Regions from separate parts of the Vreelandella venusta genome, predicted to be linked through region 2. Evidence: predicted binding sites of a transcription regulator. Region 2 holds the regulator's gene; the other holds the start of a gene.
What was found. Region 2 encodes sigma-54, which starts transcription at its own class of promoters, with help from an activator protein. Its sites were predicted from a motif close to TGGCACNNNNNTTGCTNT; they were not measured.

Region 1 (5,841 bases), 1.5 Mb from region 2:
CTGCGGGAAGAGTCCACGCGGGCGTTTTTGAATAAACAGAATGATGAACACCAGGACAATAATCTTGGCCAGCACGGCGCCCGCCCAGGGTTCCAACACTTGGTTGATAATGCCCAGGGAAAGCCCAGCCACTAGAGTGCCCCATAGATTTCCCACGCCGCCGAAAACGACGACCATAAAGGAATCAATAATGTAGTTCTGGCCCAGATTGGGGCCGACGTTGGTCAGCTGTGATAACGCAACGCCTGCCAAACCAGCGACGCCAGACCCTAATGCGAAGGTCATAATATCGACCCGCGTGGCACGGATACCCATGGAGCGTGCCATGGCGCGGTTTTGGGTCACAGCGCGCACTTCAAGCCCTAGCCGCGTGCGGCGCATAATCAGCATCAGTGCAGCAAACACTACCAGGGCAAAACCGAGTACAAACATGCGGTTAAGAGTTAGTGACAGGGCATCGTTAATCACTAATGAGCCGCTCATCCATTCGGGCGTTATGACCGTACGGTTTAGCGGTGAAATCACCGTTCTCACCAGCTGCTGTAAAATCAGGCTGATACCGAACGTCGCCAGCAACGTTTCCAGCGGACGCCCCTTCAGGAACTGAATAACGCCCCGCTCAATGGCAATGCCCACCAGCGCGGCCACCATAAAGCCCGCAGGGATCGACAGAATTAGCGCCAATCCTGGCTGGCCGGGCAACAGCTGCTGCATCATCCAGGTGGTATAAGCGCCGAGCATGATTAGCTCACCATGAGCCATATTGATAACGCCCATCACGCCAAAGGTAATGGCCAGGCCAATCGCCGCCAACACCAGTACCGAGCCAAGCGAAAGCCCGAAGTAGAGTGTTTCCAGGCCACGGTTAATTTTGAGATTCTGCTCGATGCTGCTCAGCGCTTCATTGGCGGCATCGGCAATCATGGGGTCATCGCTATTCGCCGCGCGACTAAGCGCTACTCGAACACGTGGATGCAAACTGCCTCGCAGCGTTTCAACGCCTTCAAGCTCGCCGCTTTCAACTTGGTAAATCGCCAGCGCCTGGGTCAGCCTGCGCACTACCTCAGCGTCTTCTTCGTCAGCAATCAGTTGACTGAGCGGTTCGGCCAGCTCCTCATCGACCTCGCCCAGTAAGCGGCTGGCGGAAGTACGCCGGCGCTCAACGTTTGGCGAATACAAGTCCACTACGGCAATAGCGCTGCGTAGCTGATTGCGTAGATTGTTATTAATGCCTATACGATCCAGGTCGCGGCGGGACATCTCCCCCAGCGGTTCATTGGTCAGCGCATCTGCAACTGGCCAATCGCGACCTTGATTGTCGAGCACCACCACAAAACGACCGTCGTCAGTGCGCTGCAAGCGACCGTCCAACAAGGACTGCAGCCAATCACGCGCGCGCTCATCATCGCTTTGCAAAATAGCGTTGATCGCTTCGCCTTTGGCGGAATAGGAACGCACGTCCAGCGCGTTTAGTAGCTCAAGCGCCGCTGCGTCATCAGCCTCAACGGTGGCGCTTGTTTGTGCCTGGGCGGTGACTGTGACGCTTAACAACAGCAGACACAGCAACCCTAAGGAAAAGAAACGCCTCATGGGGTTCTTCCTTTGGTTAACAAAAAGGGGGGAACTGAAGATAACGGTGCCAAGAAAAAGTTTCCGCGAGGGCGCTGTGAACCCATCCATGGGCGCTACTTTCGCCATCTGACCGCCATGGATGGCGGAAATGCCGGAATAGCCAGGAGCATTTTCCGGCCATGGCGAAAGACCCTCGCTTCAACCTGTCCTTACACCACAGCGTTAACAGCGGTCATTTCCCTGCTATATATCGCTTTACTTACTCAGCGAGAGCCGCTTCAGCCTCTTCTGCGGCGGTGCTGCCGCCACACGAGCCGTTCACCACGTTGAAGTTGCCGCACTCCATGGGCTTGCGCCAATCGGCAATCAAATCACGTGAGCCAGGCAAGTAGTCAGACCAGGCATCGCCCGCTACGGTAGAAGGCGTTTGCCAGACGATATCGAACTGGCCATTGTCTTGAACTTCACCAATCAGCACCGGCTTGGTGATGTGATGGTTGGGCATCATCGCCGCATAGCCACCGGAAAGGTTAGGCACGGCAACACCGATAATCGCGTCTTTCACCGCATCCACGTCGGTAGTGCCTGCTTTACGCACCGCTTCGGCCCACATGTTAAAGCCAATGTAGTGCGCTTCCATGGGATCGTTGGTGACGGCCTCTTCGTCGCCGGTGTAGTCGATCCAGGCGTCGATAAAGTCGTAGTTGTCATCGGTATCGACGCTCATAAAGTAGTTCCAGGCCGCCAAGTGGCCGACTAACGGGCCGGTATCAATGCCGGTGAGTTCTTGCTCGCCCACAGAGAAGGCGATGACCGGAATATCGGCAGCATCGATGCCTTGGTTAGAGAGTTCGGTGTAAAACGGCACATTGGCATCGCCGTTAATCGTCGAAATAACCGCCGTGGGTTTGCCCTCTTCACCAAAGCGGCGTATTTCTGACACGATATTCTGCCAGTCTGAATGGCCGAACGGCGTGTAGTTGATCATGATGTCCTCATCAGCGATGCCATGCTCATCTTTGAGGAACGCTTCGAGAATACGGTTGGTGGTGCGCGGATAGACGTAGTCGGTGCCGACCAGCGCAAAGCGTTCGATGCCGACTTCGTTAATCAGATACTCAACCGCAGGAATCGCCTGCTGATTGGGGGCGGCACCGGTATAAAAGACGTTTTCCGAGGACTCTTCACCTTCATACTGCACCGGGTAGAACAGCAGGCCGTTAAGCTCTTCCACTACCGGTAGTACTGCCTTACGGGAAACGGAGGTCCAGTTGCCGAAGATCACGTCGACCTCTTCTTGTGCCAGTAGCTCTCTAGCACGCTCGGCAAATAGCGGCCAGTTAGAGGCAGGGTCGACAACCACTGCTTCAAGCTGGCGACCCAGCAAGCCACCCGCGTCGTTTTGCTGTTCAATTAGCATCTCAACGGTATCTTTAAGCACCGTCTCACTGATCGCCATGGTGCCGGAGAGTGAGTGAAGGATACCGACCTTGATTGGATCATCATCCTGGGCAATGGCCTGTGTACTGGCCCCCATGACGGCGGCGGCCATTAAGGCAGTAGCGAAACGGCCAGCAGTACGAGGGTGTGTCTTGCGCTGCAATGTGGTCACTTGAACCTCCTTGCGCCCCTTATGACGGGGCTCGTTATTTGAGCTTCGCGGCCAAGGACTCCCGTTATGTAACGTGGGAACGATTATTACGGGGCTTGGTGCATCCACTAGCTCCTAGCTGCTGCAAGGTTTGCGCCACACGACAAAAAGAAACACTAAAAATATTAAAATCAAAAAGTTAGTTTTAAAAAAAGTAGTTCCTTTTTCACTGGCCGCACTACCGTGGCGCGCCAACATCCAAAACATGCACGCTGTTTATGCACCACAACGACACCTCGCACCAATAGTGCGCTTTGCGTTGCATACGGCGATTAATCCCGCCCCATTGCTTGCATAAAAAAAGCGCCCTAGGAAACCCTAGGACGCTTTACACGCATGCCGGTGCTCTATTCAGCAGTGTTCAAACGCTTAGTGCGGCGCTTTTTCAGCAGCGGTAAACCAAGCGATAGCACAGCGATGACCAGTAACGACAGTGAAATCGGCTTGTCGATAAAGGTCGTCCAATCCCCACCGGAGATCTGCAGCGCGCGACGCATGGACTCTTCCATGATGTTGCCAAGAATGAGCGCCAGAATCAGCGGCGCGGCGGGGAAGCCGAATAAGCGCATTCCCAAACCAACCAAGCCAAAACCAAGCAGCAGTAATAAGTCGAACACGCTGAAGCTCATGCCGTATACACCGATCATGCAGAAGATCAAAATCAGTGACAGCAACAATGGCTTGGGCAGATCGAGAATCTTGGCAATCAGCGGAATCAGCGGCAGGTTAAGCACCAGTAGGAAGATATTGCCGATATACATACTGGCGACCACGCCCCAGAACACATCAGGACGCTGTTCAAGCATCATCGGGCCAGGATTAACGCCCATCACCAACAGTGCGCCAAGCAGTACGGCGGTGGTGCCAGACCCCGGCACACCCAAGGTTAACAGCGGTACAAACGAACCGGTACACGCCGCATTATTTGCCGCTTCTGGCGCAGCAACGCCTTTGATGTTGCCTTTACCAAAGGTATCGCCGTCTTTGGCAATGCGTTTTTCCATGCTATAGCCAAGAAACGAGCCGATGGTTGCGCCAGCGCCCGGCAGCACACCGGTAAAGAAGCCCAATACTGAACTGCGGCTAACAGGGCCTGCTATCTGCTTGACTTCACCACGGGACAATTTCAACGACCCGATCGCGTTACGTGGCGCTTCTTTACCACCCCCTCCGCGCAGCAACATGTAGAACACTTCGGCTAACGCGAAGATACCCAGCGCGACGACCAGAAAGTCGATACCGTCGAGCAGGTGAATAGAGCCAAAGGTAAAGCGCTCGGTGCCGGTTTGCATATCAATCCCGACAATCGAGATCATCACCCCGATAACAGCGGCAATTAAGCCTTTAACCAGCGACTTATCGGATAGCGACACAACCGCGGTTAAGCCTAGCACCATCAACGCGAAGTATTCAGCCGGGCCAAAACTCACCGCGACTTTGGAGAGCAGCGGCGCAATTAACATCAAGAAAACAACGGAGATGGTACCGCCAACAAAGGAGGAGTAAGCGGCAATCGCCAGCGCCTTACCTGCCAACCCTTGCTTGGCCATCGGATAGCCGTCAAAAGAGGTCGCAACCGTTCCCGCCACACCGGGGGCGTTCAGCAAAATAGACGAGGTGGAGCCGCCAAAAATAGCGCCGTAATACACCCCAGCCATCAAGATCAGCCCTGAAGAGGGTTCCATAGCAAAGGTAATCGGGATCATCAGCGCCAACGCGCTGATCGGCCCAAGGCCGGGTAACATGCCGATAATGGTGCCAGCAAAGACACCGGCAAAGACGTAAGCGATATTGATAGGCTCAAGCGCGATGCCAAAGCCGTACATTAGATTGTTAAAGGCATCCATGGGAGTGTCTCTCTTTTAAACCCGCTAACAGTGGGCAAGCGCGGCCTGGTTAAAACGGCAGCACGCCAGTGGGTAGGTAAACATCCATTACCCGCGTCATGGTCAAATACAGCGCTAACACCACCCCAAGCGATGTTGCCAGATTGACCCCATGGCGGCGGTAGCCGTAGTAAGCGGTTAGGCCAACACACAGCAGCGTTGAAGCCAGCACAAAGCCTAACGGCACAAGCAGGAACGCGTAGGCCGCAATGGCGATGGCGGTGACGATCACCCGCGCCCAAGGCGTTAGCAGTAGCGGTCCCTGGGTTTCGGCTTGATCAATCTGATCGGCACCCGCAATAGGCCCCGGACGCTCAAAAAACAAGCACGCCGACAGTAATAGCAGAGAAACACCTAACACTTTTGGAAATAGGTCAGAATCCACTGGGCGGGGCAGCGGAAAGTTGGGGATTTGCCAGGCCATTGCCAGATAGGCAGCCGCCACTAACGCCAACACAAGCGCTAGCCATTGGTTGGTATTGAATCGAGTCATGGGAAAGCTCTCCGAAGACGTCATTGCTGAACAGCAAGACCCTTGCGGTATCAGACGGAAGATCCCGGTGGCACGCTGCCACCGGGGGAGCCTTTGGGACGAGCGCTTACTGGCGCATCAGCCCCAGGTCGGTCAACACGCTGCTAAACTGCTCTTGTTGCTCATCCAGGAAGGTAGCGAAGGCGTCGCTATCCTGGTAGGCATCGATCCAGCCCAGCTGGTCGCTTGCTTCGCGCCAT
Region 2 (11,623 bases):
CCCCGTGGTCAGGTTCAAGGTTTGCGGTTAGGTCAGCGTGAGGGGCATTGGGGGGTTGATGCGGCGTTAACCAATGTGGCGGTGCTGCCTTGGGAGCAAGCGCCAGGAGGTGGCCCCTTAGATGCCTGGGTACAGGCAAGAGATTTTCGCGGCAGGGTAACGTTTAACAGTGCCGGAAGCAGCTCGCTTAATTTTCCTGAATTGTTTGAATCCCCTATGCAGTTGAGTCATGCCGAGGGTGTGGTGGAGTGGGTGTATGATGGCCCAAGCACCATGATCAGTGGTAGGGATCTGCGCTTGGATTGGGACGGTGCCGAAGTGAGTGGAGGCTTTGGTCTGATTGCGAGCGAGCGCGGCGGACAATTTGGACTTGATATTGCCTTTGCAAATGTTGATGCGCTTAATTATCCGCTCTCCCAATGGCTGCCTGTTAAGGCACTTGAACCTGAGCTTCGTGAGTGGTTATTAACTGACGTAGGTGGTTATGTTCCCAGCGGCTTGCTTAAGCTTAGCTTTCCCCTGACTGATGACGAGGCGGAGTCAGAAAGTCAGTTTGCAGAGCAAATTTCCTCCACGTTGGCTCTGTCTGTTACACAAGGGCGACTACCTATCGCGCCTGAGTGGCCTGTACTTGAGGAAATAGAGGGCAGGCTGGTTTGGAAGGACCAGGTGTTGGAGGCAGCTATTCAGCATGCTGAAAGCCAGGGCATTGAGGTCTCTGATGGGGTGCTAAAGATGGCCGAGGAGACGCTTAATTTGTCGGGAAATGTTCGCAGCGATAGTGATTCACTGTTGACGTTTCTCCAGACGATGCCCGAGCTTGATTTGCCCATGCTTAACGATATTCGTGCAGAAGGCCGGGTTGAGGGTGACGTCGCTTTATCGTTGCCACTGAACGCGCCGGACTCATTGGCGCTGGAGATTAATGCTCGACCCAATGTCACAACGCTTGCTTTTCAACCCGTCGCTATTCCGCTAGAAGATATTCAGGGGGAGGTGACGTGGCAGCAGCACGGCGAGAAAAGCGCGTTGCTTGGAAACGTTTCGGGTCTATGGTCGGGTAATTCCATAGAAGCGGATATCAATGTTCCGGACGACGGTATTGCCTTGGGTGGAGATATTGATATTGCCACCTTATTTCAACTGGCCAATATTCCCGCTGAACAAGCTCGCCAGCTGTTTGAAGGGCGTGCTCAGTGGCGTGGGCAGGTCAATCTACAGCCATCACCGTCGCTGGTCCTTGAAAGCCGCTTGCTTGGCATTACAAGCAAGTTGCCAGCGCCATTTAGTAAGTCCGCTGAACAGCCATGGCCATGGCTGTTCAGCGCCGACTTCGACAGTGGTCGCTTAAGCTCACAGTTGGCTGACATCGTTAATGCTCGCGTGCAGCTTGGTAACGATGAACCGGCTGGGGCGGTTACGCTAGGCAGCGCTGCTGCACCGGACGGTTGGCCGACGCAGCCAGGCTGGAGTGTTGTCGCGCAGCTTGATGAGTTGCCTCTCGATGACTGGCAAGAGGCGTTGTCACCGTTGATGCAGGCGTCGTCTTCGCCGAATGGCGATAGTAAGGGTACGCTAATATCAGTCATGCTGAGTACGCCTTGCGTATATTTCCGTGATGCATGTTTTGGTCGCTTAGAAGCGGCAGGTAATATTGAAGGAAAGCGCTTGGCTATGCAGTTAAGCGGTGATCTTGTGTCAGGGCGAGTGAATTATCAGCCTGATAGCGAGCTGCCGCTGGATATTGCAATCTCGTCGCTTGAAGTCGACCGACTATTTGATATGCCTGCTGCAGCGCATGATAGCAGTGCGCCAACACCAGGCTCTTGGATGGATGCTGTTGAAACTCAGCACACCACACCAATTGCTATGCCGGAATGGCTCAACCAGTTGCCGGATGGCAGGCTCAGACTAGCCGATATTGGCGTTGGCGAAGGCCGTTTTGGACCGTTAACGGCTTATTGGCAAAGCCAGGATCAACGTTTTACTCTTTCCCCGGTTGGCCTGACATTAGGTCAGCTCTCTGCCCGCGGAGAGTTGGTGTGGGAGGGCGACGCTAACAATAGCCATACTCGCGCTGATATTTCGATACAAGGTGGTGATGTAGGTACTGCGTTAGAGCATCTCGGTCAACCAATCGCTATGCGTAGCCGTTCCACGGATGTTGGCGCCGCTCTGACGTGGCCAGGCGCTCCTTGGCAATTAGAGTTAAGTCGGGCAGATGGGAATATTCGAACCGATGTACGGGATGGACGCTTTGTGACGCTGGAATCTACACCGGCTCGCTTGGTTGGTCTGCTGAATTTTGACAACATACTGCGTCGTTTGCGTTTCGATTTTTCGGACGTGACGGGACAAGGAACCGCGTTTGACCGGGTGCATGGCACGGCAGATGTCGCCACGGGGCAATTACAGCTACGCGGGCCGCTTACCATTGAAGCGCCATCTACCACGCTAACGTTAACGGGAAGCGTCAATCTCATACAACGTGAACTTGATCAGCGGTTAGGCGTCACACTACCTATTAGTCAGAGCTTGCCTATCGCAGCTATTGCAGTAGGTGCTCCGATCGTTGGTGGCGCTCTTTTTATAGCGGACCAGCTTTTTGGTAGCGCGTTAGATCAAGCAACCACTATTCACTATCGCGTGCGAGGTCCGTGGACGTCGCCGCAGATCACTCTAGAAGGCCCTTAATGACCGCACATAAGAGCGATGTAAATACCGCTGTTTCGATTTTGTTAACACCAAGTGGCCTGGATTTGGATGCCTTGGATACAGGGCTGTCTTACGCCATGGGAGCGGGCATCGATTATGCCGATCTCTACTTCCAACGTACTTGGCAAGAGGGCTGGGTGCTAGAAGATGGTGAGGTAAAAGAAGCCAGCTATAACATTGATGGCGGTGTTGGTGTGCGCTCCTTGGCGGGTGAAAAGACAGGCTTTGCCTACTCCAATCAAATTACCGCAGATGCGCTAATGGATACTGGGCGTACCGCCGCGGGCATTGTGCGAAGCGGTAAACAGCTGCCTGGGCAGCCGGTAGTGGCTGTCAGCGCTGCCGGTCGTTATGCAGGACTTGATCCGTTGGCGGGGCTTACAGCTGACGAAAAAGTGGCGATGTTGAAAGAAGCAGACCGCATCGCGCGCGCAGCTGACCCCTGTATTAGCCAAGTGAGTGCCTCATTGTCAGGCACTTATGAAGTGGTGTTAGTACGTGCTAGTGATGGCACCTTGGCGGCAGATATCCGCCCATTAGTGCGTTTTAACGTGAGTGTTATCGCAGCTAAAAACGGCCGGCGAGAGCGAGGTAGTGCTGGCGGGGGCGGTCGTTACTCTATGTCCCGGCTGCGAGATGAAAACGTAGCGGAACGCTATGCAAAAGAAGCTGTTCGCCAAGCCCTGGTTAACCTCGAAGCAGTCGATGCACCTGCTGGTCAAATGCCTGTTGTTCTCGGCGCAGGCTGGCCAGGTATTCTGCTTCATGAGGCGGTAGGCCACGGGCTAGAAGGCGATTTTAATCGTAAGGGCAGTTCAGCGTTTGCAGGGCAGATGGGCAAGCGTGTTGCGGCGAAAGGCGTGACGGTTGTCGACGATGCTACCGTTGCTGACTGCCGTGGTTCGTTAAGCGTGGACGATGAAGGCACGCCCGGGCAATACACACCGCTGATTGAAGACGGTATTTTAACGGGCTATATGCAAGACAAACTTAACGCCCGGTTAATGAATATGGCACCAACGGGGAATGCGCGACGCGAATCTTTTGCCCATTTGCCGATGCCGCGTATGACCAATACGGTCATGCTGGCAGGCCAAGATGAACCCGCCGACATTATCAAAAGTGTTAAGCGCGGTATCTATGCGGTCAGTTTTGGTGGTGGTCAGGTCGATATTACATCAGGCAAGTTCGTGTTTTCAGCCAGCGAAGCCTACCTCATTGAAGATGGCAAAATTACCGCGCCTGTTAAAGGTGCAACCTTGATTGGCAGCGGCCCTGAGGCAATGGGACGTGTTTCAATGATTGGCCATGATATGGAGATGGACACCGGTATCGGAGTGTGCGGCAAAGAGGGGCAGGGAGTGCCGGTAGGCGTTGGTCAGCCCACCCTTAAGCTGGATGAGCTGACTGTTGGCGGTACCCAGTCGTCGTAACTTGGCTTGGTCTTTATGACTCAGTCATTGAGGCATGCAAGGGTTAGAGTGCCAGCGTATCGCGTAAGTGTTTGAACAGCTTACGCGAGCTGGTTGGTGGTTTACTTTGCTCACGCTCTTTGCGTGCATTGCGTACCAGTTGTCGTATTGCCTGACGATCAGCGTTAGGGTATTCCGCCATAAATAGATCAACAGCACTGTCACCTTCTTCGATTAACCGATCGCGCCATTTTTCTAGTCGGTGAAAGGCATGATCGCGCTGCTCTTTTTCTTGCTCGATAGCGTCGAAGACACCCTGTATGGCAGTAAGGTCTTCTTTGCGAATAAGCTTGCCCACATATTGCATATGGCGCCGGCGGCCTTCATGGGAGCGGATGCGCGAGGTTTCTTCTATGGCGCGTAACATGTCGTCAGAGAGCGGAAATTTTGCGCGTTCGGCAGGTTTCATCGCGATAAGCGTTTCGCCAAGCGCCTGGAGAGCATGCATTTCCCGCTTGAGCTGCGATTTACTGGGGCGCTCTTCTTGTTCATCAATATCGAAGGGCTCGGGACGTTGCTTAGGCATACTAGAACTCACTAATTAGTTTCGTTTGCAGCATTATATCAGGCTGCGACCACAACATTGATCCGCCAATGCGATTCAGGCGAAAAGGAGGCCAAAATGGCACAAGCATTTGATGCAGCGGCCCAGCAGGTGCTGTTAACACAGCGTGCTGAAGAGGCGCTTGCGCTGGCAAAAAAATTAGGCGCAGATGCTGCCGAGGTCGGCGCTAGTGTAGATCAAGGCCTTGGGATAAGCGTGCGTCTTGGTGAAGTTGAAACCGTCGAGCTTTCACGTGATCAAGGGATTGCCGTTACGCTATATGTTGGGCAGCGCAAGGGCAGTGCCTCATCTACTGATGCCAGCAGTGCGTCAATTAAAGCCACGGTAGAGAAAGCCCTGGCAATTGCCCGTTATACGGGTGAGGATCCTGCCGCAGGGTTGGCAGATGCATCGCTAATGGCAACTGACCTGCCTGACCTTAAAGTACATTATCCATGGGCGTTGACGACTGACGAAGCAATCGAATTGGCGCTGGCATGTGAGCAAGCGGGGCGTGACGTAGCGGGTATTCATCAGTCGGAAGGTGCTTCGCTATCCAGTGGTGAGGGAGTGCGAGTTTATGCTAACAGCCACGGTTTCCTCGGCACCCAGAAAGGCAGCAGCCATTCGCTTTCCTGCATGCTGATTGCACAGGATGAGAAGGGTATGCAACGCGATTACGATTATACTTCGGCTCGTAATCCCGCCATGCTTCGTGATCCTGCGGAGGTTGGCCGCGAAGCGGCGTCACGCACGCTACGTCGGTTAGGCGCTCAGCGGCCGCCAACAGGCACCTTCCCGGTGCTGTTTGACCCGTCGCTTTCCAGCGGCCTGGTAGGTCACTTAATGGGAGCGTTGGCAGGTGGGGCGCTTTATCGCGAATCCTCTTTCTTATGTGATCGTTTAGGTAGCCCGCTATTCCCGAGCTGGTTTGGCTTGGAAGAACGGCCTATGGAGATTGGAGCCACGGCTAGCTCGCCGTTTGATGCTGAAGGCGTTCAGACTCGTAATAATCGCTTTATTGATCAGGGTAGTGTCGCCAGCTATATGCTGTCTGCTTACAGTGCGCGGCGCTTGGGCATGCAATCGACAGGGAATGCCGGTGGGGCGCGCAATTTACGTCTGTTGGCGCCGCTGACGCCGCGAGATGATTTGCTGAAGCAGATGGGGCGTGGCATTTGGGTGACTGAACTAATGGGGCAGGGGGTTAACGGCGTGACTGGGGACTATTCACGAGGCGCTGCAGGCTTCTGGGTAGACAATGGCGAAATACAGCATCCCATCGAGGAGTTCACTATTGCCAGTAATTTGAATAGCATGTTTGCTGGCTTAGTTGCAGTCGGTGATGATACCGATACCCGTGGCAGTATTCACACGGGTAGTTGGCTAATTGATGCAATGACCGTCGCTGGTAACTAACAACTTGCCTAACGGCTCAGCTAACACGTTGGCTGACGCTGTTTTACTGATGTTAGTACTCTTCACTGATGTTAGTGCTCTTCGTCAAAACGCGCGTCGAACAGAGCTTCAATCGCCTCTAGTGCTTGTTCGGCGTCGTCGCCTTCCGCTTGGATTCTAAGTTCAGTGCCACAAGGAGCGGCCAGCATTAACAACGACATAATGTTGGCCGCATCTGCCATTTGCTGTTGCTTGTAAACGTGAATCTTGGCCGAAAACTGTTGGCCACACTTGACGAGTTTTGTCGCTGCGCGAGCATGAAGGCCGCGCTGATTAGTGAGCGTTAAGATTCTTTCTGGCACTCTGGTTCCTTTTTGCCGAGTGGGGTCGTGAAGAAAAAGGCGTTGCTTATTGCGCGTTTGTTGAAGGCGGGGATGTGGAAGGCTGCTGTTCACTGAGCGTGTACTGCAGGCCTAGCTCACGATGACGGAGTTGAACCTCTCCCGCTTGTTTCACCAGCATTTGCGCTAGTTGTTCCACCATAAAGACAGAGCGGTGCTGCCCACCGGTACAGCCAATAGCAATCGTCATATAGCTGCGTTGGCTATTTTGGTAAGCGGGTAGCCACTTTTCCAACCATGTCTGGATATCATTGCGCATTTCTTCAACGACGGGATATCCCTTCAGAAAGTGGATGATATTGGCGTCACGGCCAGTGTATTGGCGCAGTGTAGGATCCCAGTACGGGTTTGGTAAGCAGCGCACGTCAAAGACGAGATCAGCATCAAGTGGGACGCCACGCTTATAGCCAAATGACTCTAGTGTCAGCGTTAATCTATCTTCACGCTGTTGAGCAACCTGATCCGTTATCCGGCGACGCAGGTCATGAACCGACAGACGTGATGTGTCGATCATCAGGTCAGCAAGATCACGGATGTCTAGCAGGGTTTCTTCTTCTTTATTGATGGCCTCTTCGAGCGTCATGTCACTGTCACGCGTCAGGGGGTGGCGACGACGCGTAGCTGAATATCGCTCAAGCAGAATTCGGGCATCGGTGGTTAGATAGATAACCTGAAAGTGAATGCTTTTCTGACGCAAAGATTCGAGCATTTTTGGCAGCTGCTTTAGTGCAGCAGGCAAATTGCGCGCATCAATGCTTACCGCTAGTTGGGGACGTGCCCCTTGCTCACGAAGCTCATCCACCAGAGAGCTGAGTAGCATGGCCGGCAGGTTATCGATGGCACAATAGCCAAGATCTTCTAACGCTTGTAAGGCGATAGATTTACCGGACCCAGAACGGCCGCTAATGATCACCAGTTGCATAGAGTGTCTCTTGGCATGCCAATAAAAATGAAGGTAAATGTTGAACTTGTAGGCAGTGTCTAACGGTGGACCGTTTAGCTAACAGGTTGTTCACGAATTTTTGCTGTTATAAGGTCCAATAGCTCACGTTGGCTAGCCGCTCTACGAAGCTGCTGACGTGTGTCAACGCTGTTCATAATGGACGCCACTTGCCCTAGTAAGGCTAAGTGCGTGTCGTCCGCTTCTTCGGGTACTAAAAGTACGAAAACAAGGTCGACGGGGTCGCCATCAATAGCATCGAAGTCTACGGGCTCAGCTAGCTTTAAGAAACCAGCAATAGGTGAGCTACAGTGAGGGCTACGAGCGTGAGGAATAGCAACGCCGTTGCCTATTCCAGTGCTGCCCAAGCGCTCACGACCTATCAGGCGGCTGAAGACTTCTTGGCTATCTAGGCTTGGCGTATTTTGCGCAATAAAGGTGCTGAAAAATTCCAGCACCCTTTTTTTGCTACCCCCGGGGACGTCATACAGCACGCGCTCCGGGGGAAGAATGGTTTCCAACGTCATTGAGTTAACGCACGCCGGCGCCTTGGGCGCGAGCTTGTGCTTTTTCCTTGTGTTTAACGAGTTGACGGTCAATTTTGTCCGCTAGTGCATCAATTGCAGCGTACATATCATTGTCTAATGCTTCTGCGTGTAGATCGGCTCCGGCAGCATGCAGGGTGCAGGCAGCCTGTTGACGCTCCTTCTCAACAGATAAGGTTACTTGTACGGTGGTGATGTTGTCATAATGGCGCTCAACGCGTTCCAGCTTCTCATTTACATAGTCACGCAAGGCGTCAGTCAGATCTACGTGATGACCAGTGATATTTACTTGCATTGACGTGCTCCTTATCCATCGGACTGTTCTTCGATTGTAACCCTTTTTGCGCTATTGCAAAGCCCCTAGACGGACTTTGTCTCGTTAGCACTGTTTTATTAGCGTAAACGGCGGCGCTCGCTTGAAGAGGGAATACCCATTGATTCACGATATTTGGCCACCGTTCGCCTTGCTACTTGAATGCCACCCTCTTCCAATAGCGCCACGAGGCGGCTGTCTGAGAGGGGTTTTCCGGGCGGCTCATCTTGTACCAGTTTTTTGATTCGCGCTCGGATGGCAGTGCTGGAGTGATTGTCGCCGCCATCCTGGCCACTTACTTGGCTTGAGAAGAAGTATTTGAGCTCGAACACGCCACGCGGAGTATGAATATATTTCTGGGTGGTGACCCTGGAAATAGTAGATTCATGCATTTCCACGGCATCTGCGATATCGGCTAAGATCAGCGGTTTCATGGCTTCTTCACCGTGTTCCAGAAAGCCTATCTGGCGAGCGATGATTTCTCGACCCACCCGCAGCAGCGTATCATTTCGGCTTGAAAGGCTCTTGATGAGCCAGCGAGCTTCCTGAAGATGCTCTTTTAAAAATTGGTTATCTTGACTCTTGTCAGCCCGTTTGATGAGGCTTGCGTAGTCAGGTTGAATGCGCAAGCGCGGCAGCGCCTCTGGGTTTAGCTCCAGGTGCCATCCTTCGTGGTCATGGCGGACGACTAAATCTGGCGTTACGTAGCTGTCATCTGTGTCGCCAAAGGCACTCCCAGGGCGGGGATCAAGGCTGCGGATCAAACGAATGACGTCATCAAGCTGCTCATCATCCAGACTTAACCGTCGCTTTAGCAGGCGCGCATCATCTTTACCGAGCGCTTCAAGAAATTGACGCACTAGCCGCTTGGCAGGCATCAACAGCGGTGTATCTTCGGGGAGTGAGGCGAGCTGCAGCATTAAGCATTCTCGCAGGTCGCGAGCAAATACACCGGTGGGTTCAAACTGTTGAAGACGCAGCAGGGTTGTTTCAACTTCACGCTGGCTAAGGCCTTCATGCCCTTGGGCTTTAAGTCCTTCGCGAATGTCATTGAGCGGCTGTGTGAGGTAGCCGTTGGCATCCAGTGCATCGATGAGGCTTTCAGCAATGGCATGGTCGCGTGGTGAAAAATCTGTCATGGCGAGTTGCCAAAGTAAGTGGCCATGTAAACTTTGACCAGCGGCTTGACGCTCAAAGTCTGGCCCCTCGCCACTGGCACCATGGCTACCCAGGTCTTGATAAGTGTCTGACCAGTCACTGTCAGTAGAGAGCTCGTTAGGAATGCTTTCGGACCACTCAGCTTCCTGGGGCTCGCTAACGGCCTGCTCGCCGAACTCGTCTTCCTGCTCAAGCATGGGGTTGGCATCAAGCGCTTGCTGAATTTCTTGACGGAGGTCCAGCGTTGATAGCTGTAACAGGGCTATGGCCTGCTGCAGCTGAGGTGTCATGGTCAGCTGTGTACCGATACGCAATTGAAGAGAAGCTTTCATGACCATCTGAGAACCACTCGTTAATCAGAAAGCTCCACCCTAGTGCGAGTTATGGCTTGGTGCAAGTGCAATAAGTATGCCACCCATACTATTTTTTCTGCAGGTGGCTGTTTACAGGCGGAAATCAGCCCCCAAATAAACGTCTCTTACCCGTTGGTTGTTGAGAATTTCCTGAGGGGGGCCGCTGGCGATGATATGGCCGTCACCTACAATGTAGGCAATATCGCAAATATCTAGTGTTTCTCTGACGTTATGGTCGGTGATCAGTACGCCGATATGGCGTTTTTTGAGTGCTCGAATGATCGTTTTAATATCGCCTACTGAGATCGGATCAACGCCGGCAAACGGCTCATCAAGCAGAATAAAGGCAGGCTCTGTCGCGAGGGAGCGTGCAATTTCAACACGTCTACGCTCTCCGCCTGAAAGACTCATGCCGAAGTTGTCACGAATGTGAGTGATGTGAAAATCTTCCAGTAGCGACTCAAGGCGCTGCTCCCGAGCGCTGCGATCGAGTTCTTTGCGAGTCTCCAGAATTGCCATTATGTTATCGGCGACGGTCAGTTTGCGAAAAATAGAGGCTTCCTGGGGCAAGTACCCAATACCTGCCAGTGCACGTTCGTGCATGGGGGCGTGGGTCAAATCAAGCCCGTCGATGCCTACCTTTCCAGCATCAGACTTTACCAAACCGACAATCATATAGAAGGATGTCGTTTTGCCCGCGCCATTGGGGCCTAGCAGTCCTACCACGCTGCCTTGAGATATCTCTAGGTTAATATCCTTAACTACACGGCGGCGTTTATAGCTTTTGGCTAAGTGGTGGGCATAAAGTGTTTTTATCGGCGCTGTTTCTGATGCTGATTCTAAGGCTGTGTGAGGTGCAGACCCTGCATGTTTTGTCGCCACTGGTCACTCCTATTGTTCCGGCTGAAGAGTCATGCGGATACGTTGTGGTTCACTGCCGCTAACATCAGAACGCGCCTGAACTACACCTTGGTCGATAAAATACTCTAAGCGCCCACCTTCGAAGCGGTCAGCTTGCTGGGTCAGCTCCGCTTGGTCGATTAGCTCTACCCGACGCTCGGCAACATGATAAATGATGCGCTTTGCCCAGCCTTCCATTGGGCTGGCTTGGTCTTCGAGCTGGTTGCGTATATAGGCTCGTCCACCGGTTGCAACGGCGCGCGATAGCTCGCCAGCATCGTTGCGCTGAATCTCAACGCGATCTCCGCGTAGCTGCATATTGCCCTGACGAATATCGACGTTGCCCGAATAGACTGCAGTGCCTGCGCGTTGATCTAGATCTAAACGATCAGCCTCTACTTCTACAGGGGCTTGGCTTTGTGCCATGACCGGTAGCGCTGCCGCAGAAATAGGTAGTGTAATGACGAAGAGTGCCGTGCGAATAAGAGCGTTCATCGCGACTCCTACTGAGAACGAGTGGCAGGCGGGTGAACGCCGCGCACGTTATTGGTTAAGCGGATCTGGCTATCATCCAGCCATACATCCATACGTGAAGCGCTAATGCGTTGAGGCGGCTGCTGAAGTATGGTTTCGGCATCGCTCCAAGCATGGCGGGTGATGCCATTGTAATGTAATAACTCTGTATTCAACTGCCAGCCCTCATCAGGTGCAAGTAATTGGGCTGAGCCAGCTAGCGTGAGTGCTTGCGTGTCAGTATTTAGAGTGCCGCTCTGGGCCGTCGCTAGCCATTGACGCTCCTCTCTATCGAACAGTGTCGCCCTGGGAGAGGTAACCTCTGTCATCGCTGTTTGAGGGGTATGGACTAAGCGTGGCGTCGCCAGCGA

Region 1: urtA (urea ABC transporter substrate-binding protein) is a predicted target of sigma-54. The motif match lies at 3,305-3,322, and genes of this name have one in related genera.

What each region holds. Positions count from the first base shown of each region.
Region 1 covers NZ_CP065135.1:4,170,004-4,175,844, forward strand. The annotation lists gene urtB (urea ABC transporter permease subunit UrtB) at 1-1,590, opposite strand, end outside; gene urtA (urea ABC transporter substrate-binding protein) at 1,832-3,184, opposite strand; gene IR195_RS19195 (tripartite tricarboxylate transporter permease) at 3,571-5,070, opposite strand; gene IR195_RS19200 (tripartite tricarboxylate transporter TctB family protein) at 5,120-5,602, opposite strand; gene IR195_RS19205 (Bug family tripartite tricarboxylate transporter substrate binding protein) at 5,709-5,841, opposite strand, start outside.
Region 2 covers NZ_CP065135.1:2,622,953-2,634,575, reverse strand. The annotation lists gene IR195_RS12735 (YhdP family phospholipid transporter) at 1-2,694, shown strand, start outside; gene tldD (metalloprotease TldD) at 2,694-4,148, shown strand; gene yjgA (ribosome biogenesis factor YjgA) at 4,192-4,713, opposite strand; gene pmbA (metalloprotease PmbA) at 4,810-6,150, shown strand; gene IR195_RS12715 (HPr family phosphocarrier protein) at 6,222-6,491, opposite strand; gene rapZ (RNase adapter RapZ) at 6,538-7,452, opposite strand; gene ptsN (PTS IIA-like nitrogen regulatory protein PtsN) at 7,527-7,997, opposite strand; gene hpf (ribosome hibernation-promoting factor, HPF/YfiA family) at 8,002-8,310, opposite strand; gene IR195_RS12695 (RNA polymerase factor sigma-54) at 8,409-9,824, opposite strand; gene lptB (LPS export ABC transporter ATP-binding protein) at 9,930-10,655, opposite strand; gene lptA (lipopolysaccharide transport periplasmic protein LptA) at 10,731-11,234, opposite strand; gene lptC (LPS export ABC transporter periplasmic protein LptC) at 11,243-11,623, opposite strand, start outside.